DNA from 2 places in the Arthrobacter sp. E44 genome. Region 2 is predicted to be linked to the other one. Evidence: predicted binding sites of a transcription regulator. Region 2 holds the regulator's gene; the other holds the start of a gene.

Region 1 (6,941 bases), on a different contig from region 2:
GTGCTGCTCGGCTGCGGTCTGCTGGGGATTGGCGACCGGTTCTCACCGGCCATTGCCGCCGTCGTCATTGGCCTCCTGGCCAGGGTGGTGGCCCTGCGGATGGGCGCGCCGCAGCTGGTGGTCGCCGTACCCGCAGCACTGATCCTGCTGCCGGGCCTCACGATCTTCCGCTCCATGTACGTGCTCACCGTTGAAGAAGCCGAGATCCTGGCCGGCGCCGGAGGCATGCTCAGTGCCGGTGCCATTGTGCTGGGCACAGCCGGCGGCATCGTCCTGGGCGACGTCCTGGCACGCCCGCTCACCCGGAGCCTGGCCAGCAACGAGCGGCGCCGGGCACGCCGCCGCTAGCCGCGGTGGTGCCGCCACTAACCCACGCGGCACCGCGGCTGGATCCGGCCTACAGAATCTGCCCGACCGGCAGCTTCTTCTCGGCCTGGAACACATCCTCCACCCGGCCCTGCGCCCAGTACCCCGAAAGGGACACCTGCCGGCGCTCCAGGCCCCGCTGCTTGAAGAGCACCTCGCGCAGTGCCTTCATGTACCCGCGCTCGCCGTGGGCAAAGACATCCACAGTGCCTGCCGGCCACTCGGCCCCGGCCACGGCCCTCACCAGCAGATCGCTGGACCCTGCCGGAACGCCGTTGCGCGGCAGCCAGGTGATCGCCAGGCCGGCAGGGGCGGAGATGGACTGGATGTCGGCCTCGGAACCGACCTCCAGGAAGGCCAGGCCGGTTGCCGCTGCCGGCAGTGACTCAATGCAGGCGGCGATGGCTGGCAGGGCTGCTTCGTCACCGGCAAACAGGTACCAGTCCGCGTCCGGGTTGGGGTTGTAGGCGCCGCCGGGACCGGTGAAGGTGAGCGGGTCACCGGCCTGGGCCCCGGCCGCCCAAGGACCTGCCAGTCCTTCGTCGCCGTGGACTACAAAGTCGATGGCGAGCTCCCGGGCCTCCGGGTCAACCCAGCGCAGCGTGTAGGTGCGCGTGAAGGGCCACTGTTCCCGCGGCATGGTCTCCCGGATGGCCCAGAGATCAAGGGGAGAGGGGTACTGGACGCCGGGCTGCGGAAAGACGATTTTCACGTACCGGTCCACGAACCCGTTGTTGGTGAAGTCGCTGAAGCCCTCGCCGCCGGCCACGATCCGGACCATGTGCGGCGACAGCTGCTCCTTGCGCAGCACCTTCAGGTTGACCTGTGGGCGGCTCTTCTTGGTGGCGCTGGTGGCGGCAGGGACAGTGCTCATAAGGCAAGCCTAAGCTAGGGCGACGGCGGCAGTTCCCAGGTTACGTCCAGCGCACCCTGTTCCCGGAGCAGTTGGTTGACGCGGCTGAACGGCCGGGAGCCAAAGAACCCGCGCGAGGCAGACAACGGACTGGGGTGGGCGCTGCTGACGGCGGGGGCTCCGGCCAGGAGCGGCCGAACGCCCTCGGCCTCCTTGCCCCACAGCACTGCCACCAGCGGCATCCTGGACCCGTCCGCAGCCTTGCGGTTGGCCAGCGCGGTGACTGCCGCCGTCGTGATCTCCTCCCAGCCCTTGCCGCGGTGGGAACCCGCCGCCCCAGCCCGGACCGTGAGTACCCGGTTCAGGAGCAGCACGCCCTGTTCCGTCCATGCCGACAAGTCACCGTGGACGCGCGGCGGAATGCCCAGGTCAGATTCCAGCTCGCGGTAGATGTTCACCAGGCTGCGGGGAAGGGGCCGGACGTGCGGCTCAACGGAGAATGACAGCCCGACGGCGTGTCCCGGCGTGGGGTAGGGGTCCTGCCCGACGATGAGCACCTTCACGCCCGCGAGGGGCTGGCGGAAGGCGCGCAGGACGTTCGACGGCGGTGGGAGGATTTGGTGCCCGGAAGCCTCTTCGCCTGCCAAAAATGCGAGCACCTTCCGGAGTTGGCCTTCCACGCTGTGGAGGGCCGCGGCCCAGTCCGGAGCCATGAGCTCTGCCAGCGGGAATTGGGCCAGGTCCGCAAAGCTGATGGCCTCCGCCGGGTCCTGCTGCAGCTCGAACAGCGCATCCGATTCAAACATCGTTCCATTGTTGCAGGCACCGCAAATGACACTCGTGTTATTCGGCCGGTAGCATAGGGGTAAGACATTGACCCTAACCAGCGAAGGAGTGCGCCGTGGCGGAACCGGCCCGGGAACACCTGCCGGAGCAGGATCCAGGGAAGTCCCTCCTGGCGGATTTCACCCTCCGCGAGTCCTCGCTTACCGAGCGCGAACAGCAGATGCTGGCCCTGGAACGGCAGTGGTGGAAGTATGCGGGGGCCAAGGAACAGGCCATCCGCGAACTCTTCGATCTCTCCGCGACGCATTACTACCAACTCCTCAACGCACTGATCGACCGCGAGGATGCCCTGGCCCACGATCCCATGCTGGTGAAGAGATTGCGTAGACTACGTACGTCGCGCCACCGTGCACGCACTGCCCGGCGCCTGGGATCCGACGCTTAGACGCCCCAGGCCGGGACAACAGCCGCAATCAACAAGGATGTCCTTCCACCATGACCAGATACGCCCGCGATGAATTCGACAAGGTCCCGGAGACCGCGTCGCGACAAGGTGTCCACCGGACGGCCTCGGCCCCGTCCCGCGTACGGCTGTGGCCCATCTTGGCGGTGGGCGTGGCCGCCCTGGCCATTGGACTGGTCTCCTTCCTGATCCTTCCCAAGCTCGGCTTCAACACCACCGCCAGCCAGGCGTCGGCAACCGTTGAATCAGCCCCGCTGGCCGGAACCGGATCCACCCCTTCGCCCACCCAGGCATCGTCTGCGCCGGCGTCAGTCCCGGCGCCGTCCGCCTCGGCCGTACCAACCCAGGGCAGCGAGCCTGAGCCCACTGCTTCCGCCACCCAGCAGGCCGTCGTCGACAAGACCCAGGCAGTGGCGGTTTACAACGCTGCCGGCACCGCAGGACTGGCCAGCCGTGTGGGCGGAACGGTCCAGGCTGACGGTTGGCGGCTCGGCCAGGTAGGCAACTGGTCCGGCGCCCCGCAGAAGTCCTCCGTGATCTTCTATGCCGGCCCGCAGCAGCTGGCCAGCGCGCAGGAGCTTGCCGGACTGTTGAACATCCCCACTGTGGTGAACAGCACCGAATTCCAGGTACCGCTCGTGGTGGTGCTCGGCCCGGGTTACCGGTAGCCGCAAGCCCTCCATCTACTCCGGCCCGCCCCCGAGGCCGGGCCCCAACGGAAAGAGTTGTCCATCATGGCACTGGGAACCGTGAAATGGTTCAACGCTGAAAAGGGCTACGGCTTCATCACCGTTGACGGCTCCGGTGACGACGTTTTTGTCCACTGGTCCGCGATCCAGGGGGAGGGTTACCGGGCCCTGGCCGAGGGGCAGCGGGTGCAGCTGGAGGTCGGCGAGGGCGAAAAGGGCCCCCAGGCGGAAAACGTACGGCCCGCGCAGTGACGATGCCCCACCATTCCCCAGCGCGTGCCTTGGCAGGACTCGCCCTTTCCCTGGCAGGCCTCCTTTCCATGACGGCCTGCGCCGGCACCGGCGGCAACGCCAGGACAGAATCCGCGGAGGCCTCCGGCGACGGCGTTCTGCGGGTGGGCTTGATCCTTGACAACACCGGCGACAACGCCTTCCTCAACGCACCCCAGCTGGCCGCAGCCAAAGCGGCCATCCAGGACATCAACGCCGCCGGCGGACACAAAGGCCGGCCCGTGGAGCTGCTGCCGGTGCACCCGGACCAGGACACTGCAGCCCAGGCCAAGGATCTGGCGGCTGCCAAGGCGGACATAGCCATCGGGCCCACGGACTCCAGCCATGCAACCGCCGCCGTGGACATCCTGTCCCGGGCCCACGTGCCGCTTATCTCCCCGGCCAACACTGCTGCCGGCCTCTCGACGAGCGCCAGCGGAGGCTACTATTTCCGAACCGCCGCAGCCGACGTCGCACAAGGGCCCGTGCTGGCCAAGCTCGCAAAGGACGCCGGGGCCGCCAGCATCAGCGTGCTCTACCAGGAGGGTTCCTACGGCAAGGACCTCTCCGCCGCGGTCACCGAAGCTGCCCAACAGTCCGGGCTTAAGGTCCTGCCCGGGGTGGGCTTCAAACCGGGGGATGCCGCCGAAGCCGCACGCTCCGTTGCGAAAGCCACTCCGGACGCCGTCGTCCTGGTGGCCAGGGATGGTGCGCAGGGCGCATTGGCAGAGCTCCACGACGCCGGCCTCAGCGGTTCGAAGTTCATCCTCAGTGACGGCGCCTTCGCCCGCTACGGATCCGGTCTGCCGGCGCGGGCCCTCGAAGGCGCCCGCGCCGTCGTCCCCGGCCAGCTCCCCACGGCAGCCTTCCAAGGGAAACTGCTGGCGGTGGACGCCTCCCTGAAGGACGTCTCCTACGCTGCCGAAACCTATGACGCCGTGACGTTGGCGGCACTCGCTGCGGCCCGGGCGCAGGATGACGCGGGGCGGTCCATCGCCGCGAACCTCATCGCGGTCTCGGGCGGAACTGCCCCCGGGGCGGGTACGCCGCAGGCTCCTTGCCGGAGTTACAAGGAGTGCCTTGGCGGCCTCGCCGCCGGCCCGGACATAAACTACGACGGCGAATCCGGCCCGGTTGCCTTCGACACCAACGGGGACATCACCACAGCTGCCTTCTCGGTCTTCACCTATGGGGCGGACAACAACCCCAGCCCCACCGGGCATGAAACAGCCGGACACTCCGGCTGATCGCCCTGGGCGAAGCCACTGCGGCCAGCGCCTTGTCCGCGCGTCTTATCGCTTGCACTCTAACCTGGGGAGTGCTAATTATTGAGTTAGCACTCTGACGTACCGACTGCTAAAGCAAAGCCTGGTTCCGGCCGGCGGCGCCCTGCATCGGCCGAGGAGCGAAAGAAACACCTCACTTCAGTGAGATCCCTGCGCGGAGGCATACAGAGGCCGCCGTTAAAGGATCGTCCGTCGCGGGCACTGCAGCGAAGGTTCATTCTTAACGACTGTCCCGAAAGGACTACTGCCGTTATGGCCAAGATCATTGCATTTGATGAAGAGGCACGCCGCGGCCTTGAGCGTGGCCTGAACACCCTCGCCGACGCCGTTAAGGTCACCCTCGGCCCGCGTGGACGCAACGTCGTCCTCGAAAAGAAGTGGGGCGCCCCCACGATCACCAACGATGGTGTTTCCATCGCCAAGGAGATCGAGCTGGACGATCCCTACGAGAAGATCGGCGCAGAGCTGGTCAAGGAAGTTGCCAAGAAGACTGACGATGTTGCCGGCGACGGCACCACCACGGCAACCGTCCTGGCCCAGGCACTGGTCAAGGAAGGCCTGCGCAACGTTGCCGCCGGCGCCGACCCGCTGTCCCTCAAGCGCGGCATCGAGAAGGCCGTTGACGCCGTCACCGCCGAACTGCTGAACTCCGCCAAGGAAATCGAAACCAAGGAAGAGATCGCGGCCACCGCCTCCATCTCCGCCGGTGACGACGAGATCGGTGCCCTCATCGCCGAAGCCCTGGACAAGGTGGGCAAGGAAGGCGTCATCACGGTCGAGGAGTCCAACACCTTCGGCCTGGAGCTCGAGCTCACCGAAGGCATGCGCTTCGACAAGGGCTACATTTCCGCCTACTTCGTCACCGACGCAGAGCGCCAGGAAACGGTCCTTGAGGACCCGTACATCCTGATCGTCAACTCCAAGATCTCCAACGTCAAGGAACTGGTTGCTGTCCTGGAAAAGGTCATGCAGTCCAACAAGCCGCTGCTGATCATCGCCGAGGACATCGAGGGCGAGGCACTGGCCACCCTGATCGTCAACAAGATCCGCGGCACCTTCAAGTCCGTCGCCGTCAAGGCCCCGGGCTTCGGTGACCGCCGTAAGGCCCAGCTGGCCGATATCGCCGTCCTCACCGGCGGCCAGGTCATCTCCGAAGAGGTTGGCCTCAAGCTGGAGAACGCCGGCCTGGAGCTCCTGGGCCAGGCCCGCAAGGTTGTCGTCACCAAGGACGAGACCACCATCGTCGAAGGTGCCGGCGACGCCGACCAGATCGCAGGCCGCGTGTCCCAGATCCGCGCCGAGATCGAGAACTCCGACTCCGACTACGACCGCGAGAAGCTGCAGGAGCGCCTGGCCAAGCTGGCCGGCGGCGTTGCAGTCATCAAGGCCGGTGCCGCCACCGAGGTTGAACTCAAGGAGCGCAAGCACCGCATCGAGGACGCAGTCCGCAACGCCAAGGCTGCAGTTGAGGAAGGCATCGTCGCCGGTGGCGGCGTGGCCCTGATCCAGGCCGGTGCCAAGGCATTCGCCAACCTTCAGCTGTCCGGTGACGAAGCAACCGGCGCCAACATCGTCCGCGTTGCCATCGACGCGCCGCTGAAGCAGATCGCCTTCAACGCCGGCATGGAGCCGGGTGTGGTTGTCGACAAGGTCCGCGGCCTGCCCGCCGGCCACGGCCTCAACGCCGCAACCGGTGAGTACACCGACCTGCTGGCTGCCGGCGTCAACGACCCCGTCAAGGTGACCCGCTCTGCCCTGCAGAACGCAGCTTCCATCGCCGGCCTGTTCCTGACCACCGAAGCAGTGGTTGCTGACAAGCCGGAGAAGGCTGCTGCCCCTGCCGGCGGCGACGACATGGGCGGTATGGGCGGCATGGGCGGCTTCTAAGCCTCCCGGCCGGGGAACCCCTCCCGCCAACAAAAAATGCGGCGCCCTCCTGGTGAGGGGGCCGCATTTTTTGTGCCTGGGGAAGCGCCCGTCCGGGGCTCTACTTCCGGGCCGAATCCAGCATCCCCTGGACTTCCTTCTTGAAGGCCTCCGCGGCAGCCTGCGGGGTGAGGCGGTCATACAACACTTCATCCGTGTAGCGCTTGATGACGTTCTGGACGCTGCCCGCACCCACTGGTGGAACCGGGGGCGCATCCTTGATATCCGGAGCGATGTCCTTCAGGAAGTTGACCACCGTGGTGTCGGCCGGCTTCAGTGAGGGCGTAATGCCGGCGACGATT
Region 2 (6,941 bases):
GTGGAATACGAGGTGACCCTGGAGGACAAGAAGGTGGTCCGCGTGACCAACCCCAGCGAGTACCCCACCGGCAAGATCGCGGAAGTACGCGAACCCATGGTCTCCGCCACCATCCTGGCCCCCAACGAATTCGTCGGCGCCATCATGGAACTGTGTCAGTCACGCCGCGGCGTCATGGGCGGCATGGACTACCTCTCCGAGGACCGGGTGGAAATCCGCTACCGCCTGCCGCTGGCGGAAATCGTCTTCGACTTCTTTGACATCCTGAAGTCGAAGACCCGCGGCTACGGCTCCCTGGACTGGAAAGCCGACGGCGAGCAGGTTGCCGACCTGGTCAAGGTGGACATCATGCTCCAGGGTGAGCAGGTGGACGCCTTCAGTGCCATTACCCACCGGGACAAGGCATACGCCTACGGCGTGATGATGACCGGCAAGCTCCGCGAACTCATCCCCCGGCAGCAGTTCGAGGTGCCCATCCAGGCGGCCATCGGTTCCAGGATCATCGCCCGTGAAAGCATCCGGGCCATCCGCAAGGACGTACTGGCGAAATGCTACGGCGGTGACATCTCACGTAAGCGCAAGCTGCTGGAAAAGCAAAAAGAAGGCAAGAAGCGCATGAAGATGGTGGGCACGGTGGAAGTGCCGCAGGAGGCCTTCATCGCCGCCCTCACCACGGACGAATCGAAGGACAAGGCAAAGAAGAAGTGACCACTGCGCAGTGGGGGACGCCCTGATGCCCAGCGTCCTTCCCCTCGGCGACCCGGCGCCGTCGGACGGTCTGCTGCCTGCACAGGCAGCGGACGGTGCGGCGGGCCGGGCTTTCGGCCTTTACGTCCACATTCCCTTTTGCGCCGTGCGCTGCGGATACTGCGACTTCAACACCTACACCGCCACGGAGCTCGGCGGCGGCGCATCCCAGGATGCATATGCCCAAACTGCGGTGTCAGAAGTGGCATTGGCGGCCAAGGTGCTGGCGGGCTCGGGCATGCCGGAGCGGAAGCTCAGCACGGTCTTTTTCGGCGGCGGCACGCCCACGCTGCTTCCCGCTGAAGACCTTGCGGCGATCCTGCGCGCTGCCATCGACCAGTGGGGCATCGAGGACGGCGCCGAGGTCACCACGGAAGCCAACCCGGACTCCGTCACCCCTGAATCCCTGGCCGTCCTCAAGGAAGCCGGCTTCACCCGCGTGTCCTTTGGCATGCAGTCCGCCGTTCCGCACGTCCTCAAGGTCCTTGACCGCACCCACACGCCGAGCCGGGTTCCGCAGGTGGTGCAGTGGGCAAGGGAAGCCGGCCTGGCTGTCAGCCTGGACCTGATTTACGGCACGCCGGGGGAGTCGCTGGCCGACTGGCGGCACTCACTGGAGACCGCCCTGTCGTACCAGCCGGACCACATCAGCGCCTACGCGCTGATCGTCGAGGAGGGTACCAAGCTGGCAGCCCAGATGCGGCGCGGTGAAGTCCCGGGAATCGACGACGACGACCACGCCGACAAGTACGAGCTCGCCGACCAGTTGATCACCGAAGCAGGGCTTGGCTGGTATGAGGTCAGCAATTGGGCGCGCACTCCGGGGCAGGCGTGCCGGCACAACCTCGCATACTGGCAGGGCGACGACTGGTGGGGGATCGGGCCGGGCGCCCACTCCCACATGGGCGGGGTCCGCTGGTGGAACGTCAAGCACCCGTCCGCCTATGCCAACCGGCTGTCGCAGGGGCTGTCGCCGGCTGCCGGCAGGGAGACCCTGGATCCGGAAACCAGGCACCTGGAAAAGGTGATGCTCGAGGCGCGCCTGCAGTCAGGACTTGAGGTGTCAACGCTCAGCGCTGCCGGGCGGCACGAGGTGGCCGGGCTGATCGCGGGCGGCCTGGTGGAGCCTGCTGCTGCTTTCCGCGGACGCCTGGTGCTGACCCTCAAGGGCAGGCTGCTGGCAGACGCAGTGGTCCGCCGCATCCTCCCTGACTAATCTCAGGGAGCCGCTGGGTGCGCCCCGCAGCTTGCGAGGGCAGGGAGCCGCTGGGTGGGCCCACGCCCGTAGGGTTCCCTGGCCGAGCTTGCGAGGCTAGGGAACGGGCGGGGACTATTTGATCCAGCGCAGGTTGTACTGGTAGCGGTGCGGCTGGCCACGGTTGACGTGGATACCTGCGGCTACGGAGAAGCAGGTGAGGGCCACCCAGATCAGTGTGGCGATGACCGCGAAGATGTTTCCCACATAGGGGATGAAGACCAGGATGTTGGCCAGCACCGCGGCGATGGTGGGCGGCAGGCTGAAGTTCAGCGCTTCCTTGGATTCCTGCGCGGTGAAGGGCCCGCGGTCGCGGAAGATCAGGTAGATCAGCAGCGAGGGGATGCACCCCAGGATCCCGCCGAAGTGCGCCAGCGTGGCCCACTGGCGGTCCTCGCTGGCCGTAAGCGGCAGGGCGTTGGCGGGTACGCCATGGTACTCGGAGCGGCCCTGGCCGTCCCTGTGATCACGTGCGTTTTCTGCCACAGTCTGTGTCCTTCTGAGGTGCAAGTTAGTGCTGACTACTACCAAGAATACTGGCTTTAGGGCCGGCGCCCGCCGCCTAGGGCACGGTAAGGAAATCGATGACTTCCTCAACCCGGCCCAGCAGGGACGCTTCGAGGTCCGCGTACGTGCGTACGGCGCCCAGTAATTTCTGCCATCCGAGGCCGATGTCTTCCTTCGTGCTGTGGGGCCAGCCGAACGCTTTGAGGATCCCGGTCTTCCAGTCCTGCCCGCGGGGGATGGCGGGCCATTTTTCGATGCCCAGGACTGAAGGCCGGATTGCCTGCCAGACGTCCACGTACGGGTGGCCGACGATCAGGACGTTGCCGGCCGCGCCGGGGGACGCCATGACGGCGTCGGCGATCCGGGATTCCTTGGAATCGGGAACCAGGTGGTCCACCAGTACGCCGAGGCGGCGGCCAGGGCCGGGCTTGAAGTCCGCCACGGCTGCGGCCAGGTCGTCGATGCCGTGGAGGGGCTCGACGACGATGCCCTCCACGCGCAGGTCGTCTCCCCAGACCTTTTCCACCAGTTCGGCGTCGTGCTTGCCTTCCACCCAGATCCGGCTTGCCTTTGCGACCTGGGCGCGTTGGCCTGGGACGCGCACTGAACCGGAGGCGGTCCGGCCGGCGGGAGGACCGGCGGCGGCCTTGGGCGCGGGCGGCATCAATCGGATGGGCTGGCCCTCGAGGAGGAAACCGAATCCGAGCTTGAAGGACCGGGACTTTCCGCGGCGGTCCTCCAATGCCACGAGGTGCATTCCGCCGGACTTCTCCACGCGGGTGACAGCGCCCACCCAGCCGGACTGTACTTCCTCAAGAACCATGCCCCGCTCCACAGGGACCTCGGGCAGCTCCACCCGCTTGGGAGCGGAAATGCCCCGGGGGCCCCAGTTCTGGTAATCCATGGAATCAATCCGCCTAGCGCTAGCTCCTCAACCCGGGAATTTCGCCCGGAGCGGTACCAATGCTAACAACGGGCCGAGGCATAATAGACTGTTAGCACTTAGGCATGTCGAGTGCTAACCCTTGGGCGGCACCGGACGGGGCGGGTGCCCCGGACCATGGATGGAGGTGGAGAGTGAGCGAGCCACGCAAACTGGAAGTACTGCGGGCGATCGTGGAGGATTACGTCCACTCCCGCGAGCCGGTTGGGTCCAAAGCCCTGGTGGAGCGGCATCATCTTGGCGTTTCCAGCGCCACCATCCGCAATGACATGGCCGCGCTGGAGGACGAGGGGCTGATCACGGCCCCCCATACCAGCGCCGGCCGGATCCCTACGGACAAGGGCTACCGGCTTTTTGTCGACCAGATCTCCGCCGTCAAGCCCCTGTCGGCTCCCGAACGCCGAGCCATCCAAACCCTCCTGGAGGGTGCGGACGACCTCGACGACGTGCTGGACCGCACCGTCCGGCTGCTGTCACAACTGACCAACCAGGTAGCCGTGGTCCAGTACCCGCACCTGAGCAGGGCACTTGTCCGCCACATCGAATTCGTGCTGCTGGCACCTCGGAAGGTCCTCGTGGTCCTCATCGCGAACAGCGGCAAGGTAGAGCAGCGCGTCATCGACGTCGGGCAGGACCTCGGAGACGAAGCGCTGGCGGAGCTGCGCACCCGTTTCCTTGCCGCCCTGGGGGGAACCCGGCTGAGCCACCTCGCCCAGGCACTTCCCGCCGTCGTGGCCGCTGCGCCCCAGCCGCAGCGCCAGGCAGCCCACGCGCTTGCCCTCGGCCTGGAGGCGCTGGCCCAGAACAGCAGGGAAGACCGCATGGTCATGGCCGGCACCGCCAACCTGGCCAGGTCGAACGTTGATTTCCCCCTGAGTATTGGTCCGGTGCTGGAGGCGCTCGAGGAACAGGTGGTGATGCTGCGGCTGTTGAGCGAAATGGCCCAGGACCACCGCGGCGTGGCCGTCAGCATCGGAAGGGAGAACCCCTATGACGGCCTTGCCGAGGCCTCCGTGGTGGCCACCGGCTATGGTCCGGACAGTGCAGCCAAGGTGGGAATCCTCGGACCCACCCGAATGGACTATCCCACCACCATGGCCGCCGTCAGGGCCGTAGCCCGCTACCTTTCCAGGATTTTGGGGCCCTGACTCCTGGCCGCCGGAGTCCGCTTCGGCTGTGGACAAGAGTCCTGGCGCCCGACTGAACGCAGTACAACAAGGAAGAGACACGAATTTTGAGCAGCCACTATGACGTCCTTGGAGTCTCACCCGAAGCTACGGGCGAAGAGATCAAAAAGGCCTACCGCAAGCTGGCCCGCACCCTTCACCCGGACGTTAACCCAGGTGCCGACGCTGCCGAGCGCTTCAAGGCGGTAACGCACGCCTACGAGGTCCTTTCCGACCCCCAGAAGCGCAGGATCTACGACACCACCGGCAACGAAAACGGCACGGACAACGGTTTCGGCGGCGCCGGTTACGCAGGCCAGGGGTTCGCGTTCCAGGACATCTTCGACACCTTCTTTGGCGCGGGCGGCACGTCTGGCCCGGCGTCCCGGGTCCGCCGTGGCCAGGACGCACTCATCAGTGTCCGGATCGACCTCCGCGACGCCGTCTTTGGAGTCAACAAGAAACTCGAGGTGGACACCGCAGTGGTCTGCCCCACCTGTGATGGATCCTGCTGCCGCCCGGGCACCCACCCGGAGCGCTGTGACATCTGCGGCGGCAGCGGCCAGGTCCAGCGGGCCGTCCGGTCCATCCTTGGCCAGGTCATGACGGCAGCTCCCTGCGGCACCTGCGAAGGCTTCGGTACGGTCATCAAGGACCCCTGCAACGAATGCAGCGGCCAGGGCCGCATCCGCAGCCGCCGGTCACTGACCATCAAGGTTCCTGCCGGCGTCGCCACCGGCACCCGCATCCAGCTTTCCGGGCAGGGCGAAGCCGGCCCGGCAGGTGGGCCCGCCGGCGACCTGTACGTGGAGATCCGCGTCAACAACGACCCCACGTACGTGCGCGAAGGCGATGACCTGCACGCCACCCTGCACATCCCCATGACCGCTGCGGCCCTGGGCACGGACGTCAGCCTGGAAACCTTCGACGGTACCCAGGAGATCGATGTCAAGCCGGGCACCCAGTCCGGCGAAATCATCACCCTGCGCGGCTTGGGCGTCACGCACCTGAGGGGCTATGGCCGCGGCGACCTGAAGGTCCATCTGCAGGTGGACACCCCCGCCAAGCTCGACTCCGCGCAGGAGGACCTGCTGCGCCAGCTTGCCAAGCTCCGCGGCGAGCAGATCACCGAAGGCAAGTTGGCTGCCAGCGGCGGCATGTTCGCCAAGCTCCGGGACCGGTTCGGGAACCTGTAGCGGTGAGCAACCCGGTCTTTTTCACCTCCACCGGTTCGCTGGACGCCATGACGCCGGGCCGCATCTTTGTCCTCGAAGGGGCGGAGGCGCGCCATGCCGTCACCGTAAAGCGGCTGGCGCCGGGCGAGGCCGTGGACATTGTCGACGGCGCCGGCACCCGCATGACCGGAAGAGTCGTCTCGGCTGCACCCTCGGGCCTCGAGGTGGAGTGCGGCAGCCTGGCGGTGGAAGACAGGCCGGACGTGCGGCTGGTGCTGGTCCAGGCCCTGGCCAAGGGTGATCGCGACGAACTGGCCATTGAGACGGCCACCGAGCTGGGCGTCGACGCGGTGGTTCCCTGGCAGTCCGAACGGTCCATCGTCCGCTGGAAGGGCGACCGGGCAGCGCGGGCGCACGCCAAGTGGGAGTCAACCGTGGCGGCGGCCGCCAAGCAGGCACGGCGTGCCTGGATCCCGGAAGTGCGGGCCGCCGTCGACACCACAGGGCTCGCCACCGCGGTGAAAGCCGCGGACCTGGCGGTCATCCTGCATGAAGACGCCGTACGGCCGCTGCGTACCGTCCTTGAAGCGTGGCAGGGGAGTGCAGGCACCGGCTCCCGTGAAATCCTGCTGATCGTCGGCCCGGAGGGCGGAATCAGCCCGCGGGAAGTAACCAAACTCTGCGACAAAGGGGCTGTGACAGCCCTGTTGGGGCACCATGTCCTGCGGTCCTCCACAGCCGGGCCTGCCGCCGTCGTGCTTGCCAGCGACATTCTTGGCCGGTGGACCGTTACCGGACCTTGAAGGTCCTGGTGTCCTCGTTCTTGTCCGGCTCCCCGCCGGAGCCGGCCTGCGCCACCCGGAGTTCGTAGTCGCCTGGCGGCAGGTTCAGGGCCAGCGTGAAGACGCCCGCCTGTCCCTGCTCCGTGCCGGCCGTGGTCTCCCCGTTCAGGAAGGGCGCTTTGCTGCCCCCGTCCCCGGCCCGAAGGAGCTGCCAGTGGAGCTTCGCGCCAGGTGACGTGCTGCGCCCTGTGACTTTTACGCTGCCGCCCGGCACCTCGGCGTTTTCCTGGGGGTCGATAATCCATACCGGCGCCACCAGGCCTGCCGCGCGCGTCATGAGCGCGCCCAGCTGGATCTTTCCGAACG

The links. Region 2 encodes HrcA, which represses chaperone genes, less so after heat shock. Its sites were predicted from a motif close to TTNGCACTCGNNNNNNNCGAGTGCNAA; they were not measured.
Region 1: groL (chaperonin GroEL) is a predicted target of HrcA. The motif match lies at 4,761-4,787, and genes of this name have one in related genera.

Annotation. Positions count from the first base shown of each region.
Region 1 covers NZ_JBHDJA010000005.1:42,056-48,996, forward strand. The annotation lists gene ACETK3_RS06240 (threonine/serine exporter ThrE family protein) at 1-348, shown strand, start outside; gene ACETK3_RS06245 (siderophore-interacting protein) at 398-1,240, opposite strand; gene ACETK3_RS06250 (uracil-DNA glycosylase) at 1,255-2,025, opposite strand; gene ACETK3_RS06255 (DUF3263 domain-containing protein) at 2,121-2,450, shown strand; gene ACETK3_RS06260 (LytR C-terminal domain-containing protein) at 2,501-3,136, shown strand; gene ACETK3_RS06265 (cold-shock protein) at 3,203-3,409, shown strand; gene ACETK3_RS06270 (ABC transporter substrate-binding protein) at 3,412-4,674, shown strand; gene groL (chaperonin GroEL) at 4,966-6,600, shown strand; gene ACETK3_RS06280 (ABC transporter substrate-binding protein) at 6,701-6,941, opposite strand, start outside.
Region 2 covers NZ_JBHDJA010000009.1:31,709-38,649, reverse strand. The annotation lists gene lepA (translation elongation factor 4) at 1-708, shown strand, start outside; gene hemW (radical SAM family heme chaperone HemW) at 734-1,963, shown strand; gene ACETK3_RS09815 (DUF4870 domain-containing protein) at 2,078-2,488, opposite strand; gene ACETK3_RS09810 (DUF3097 domain-containing protein) at 2,565-3,413, opposite strand; gene hrcA (heat-inducible transcriptional repressor HrcA) at 3,587-4,600, shown strand; gene dnaJ (molecular chaperone DnaJ) at 4,687-5,814, shown strand; gene ACETK3_RS09795 (16S rRNA (uracil(1498)-N(3))-methyltransferase) at 5,817-6,596, shown strand; gene ACETK3_RS09790 (GerMN domain-containing protein) at 6,583-6,941, opposite strand, start outside.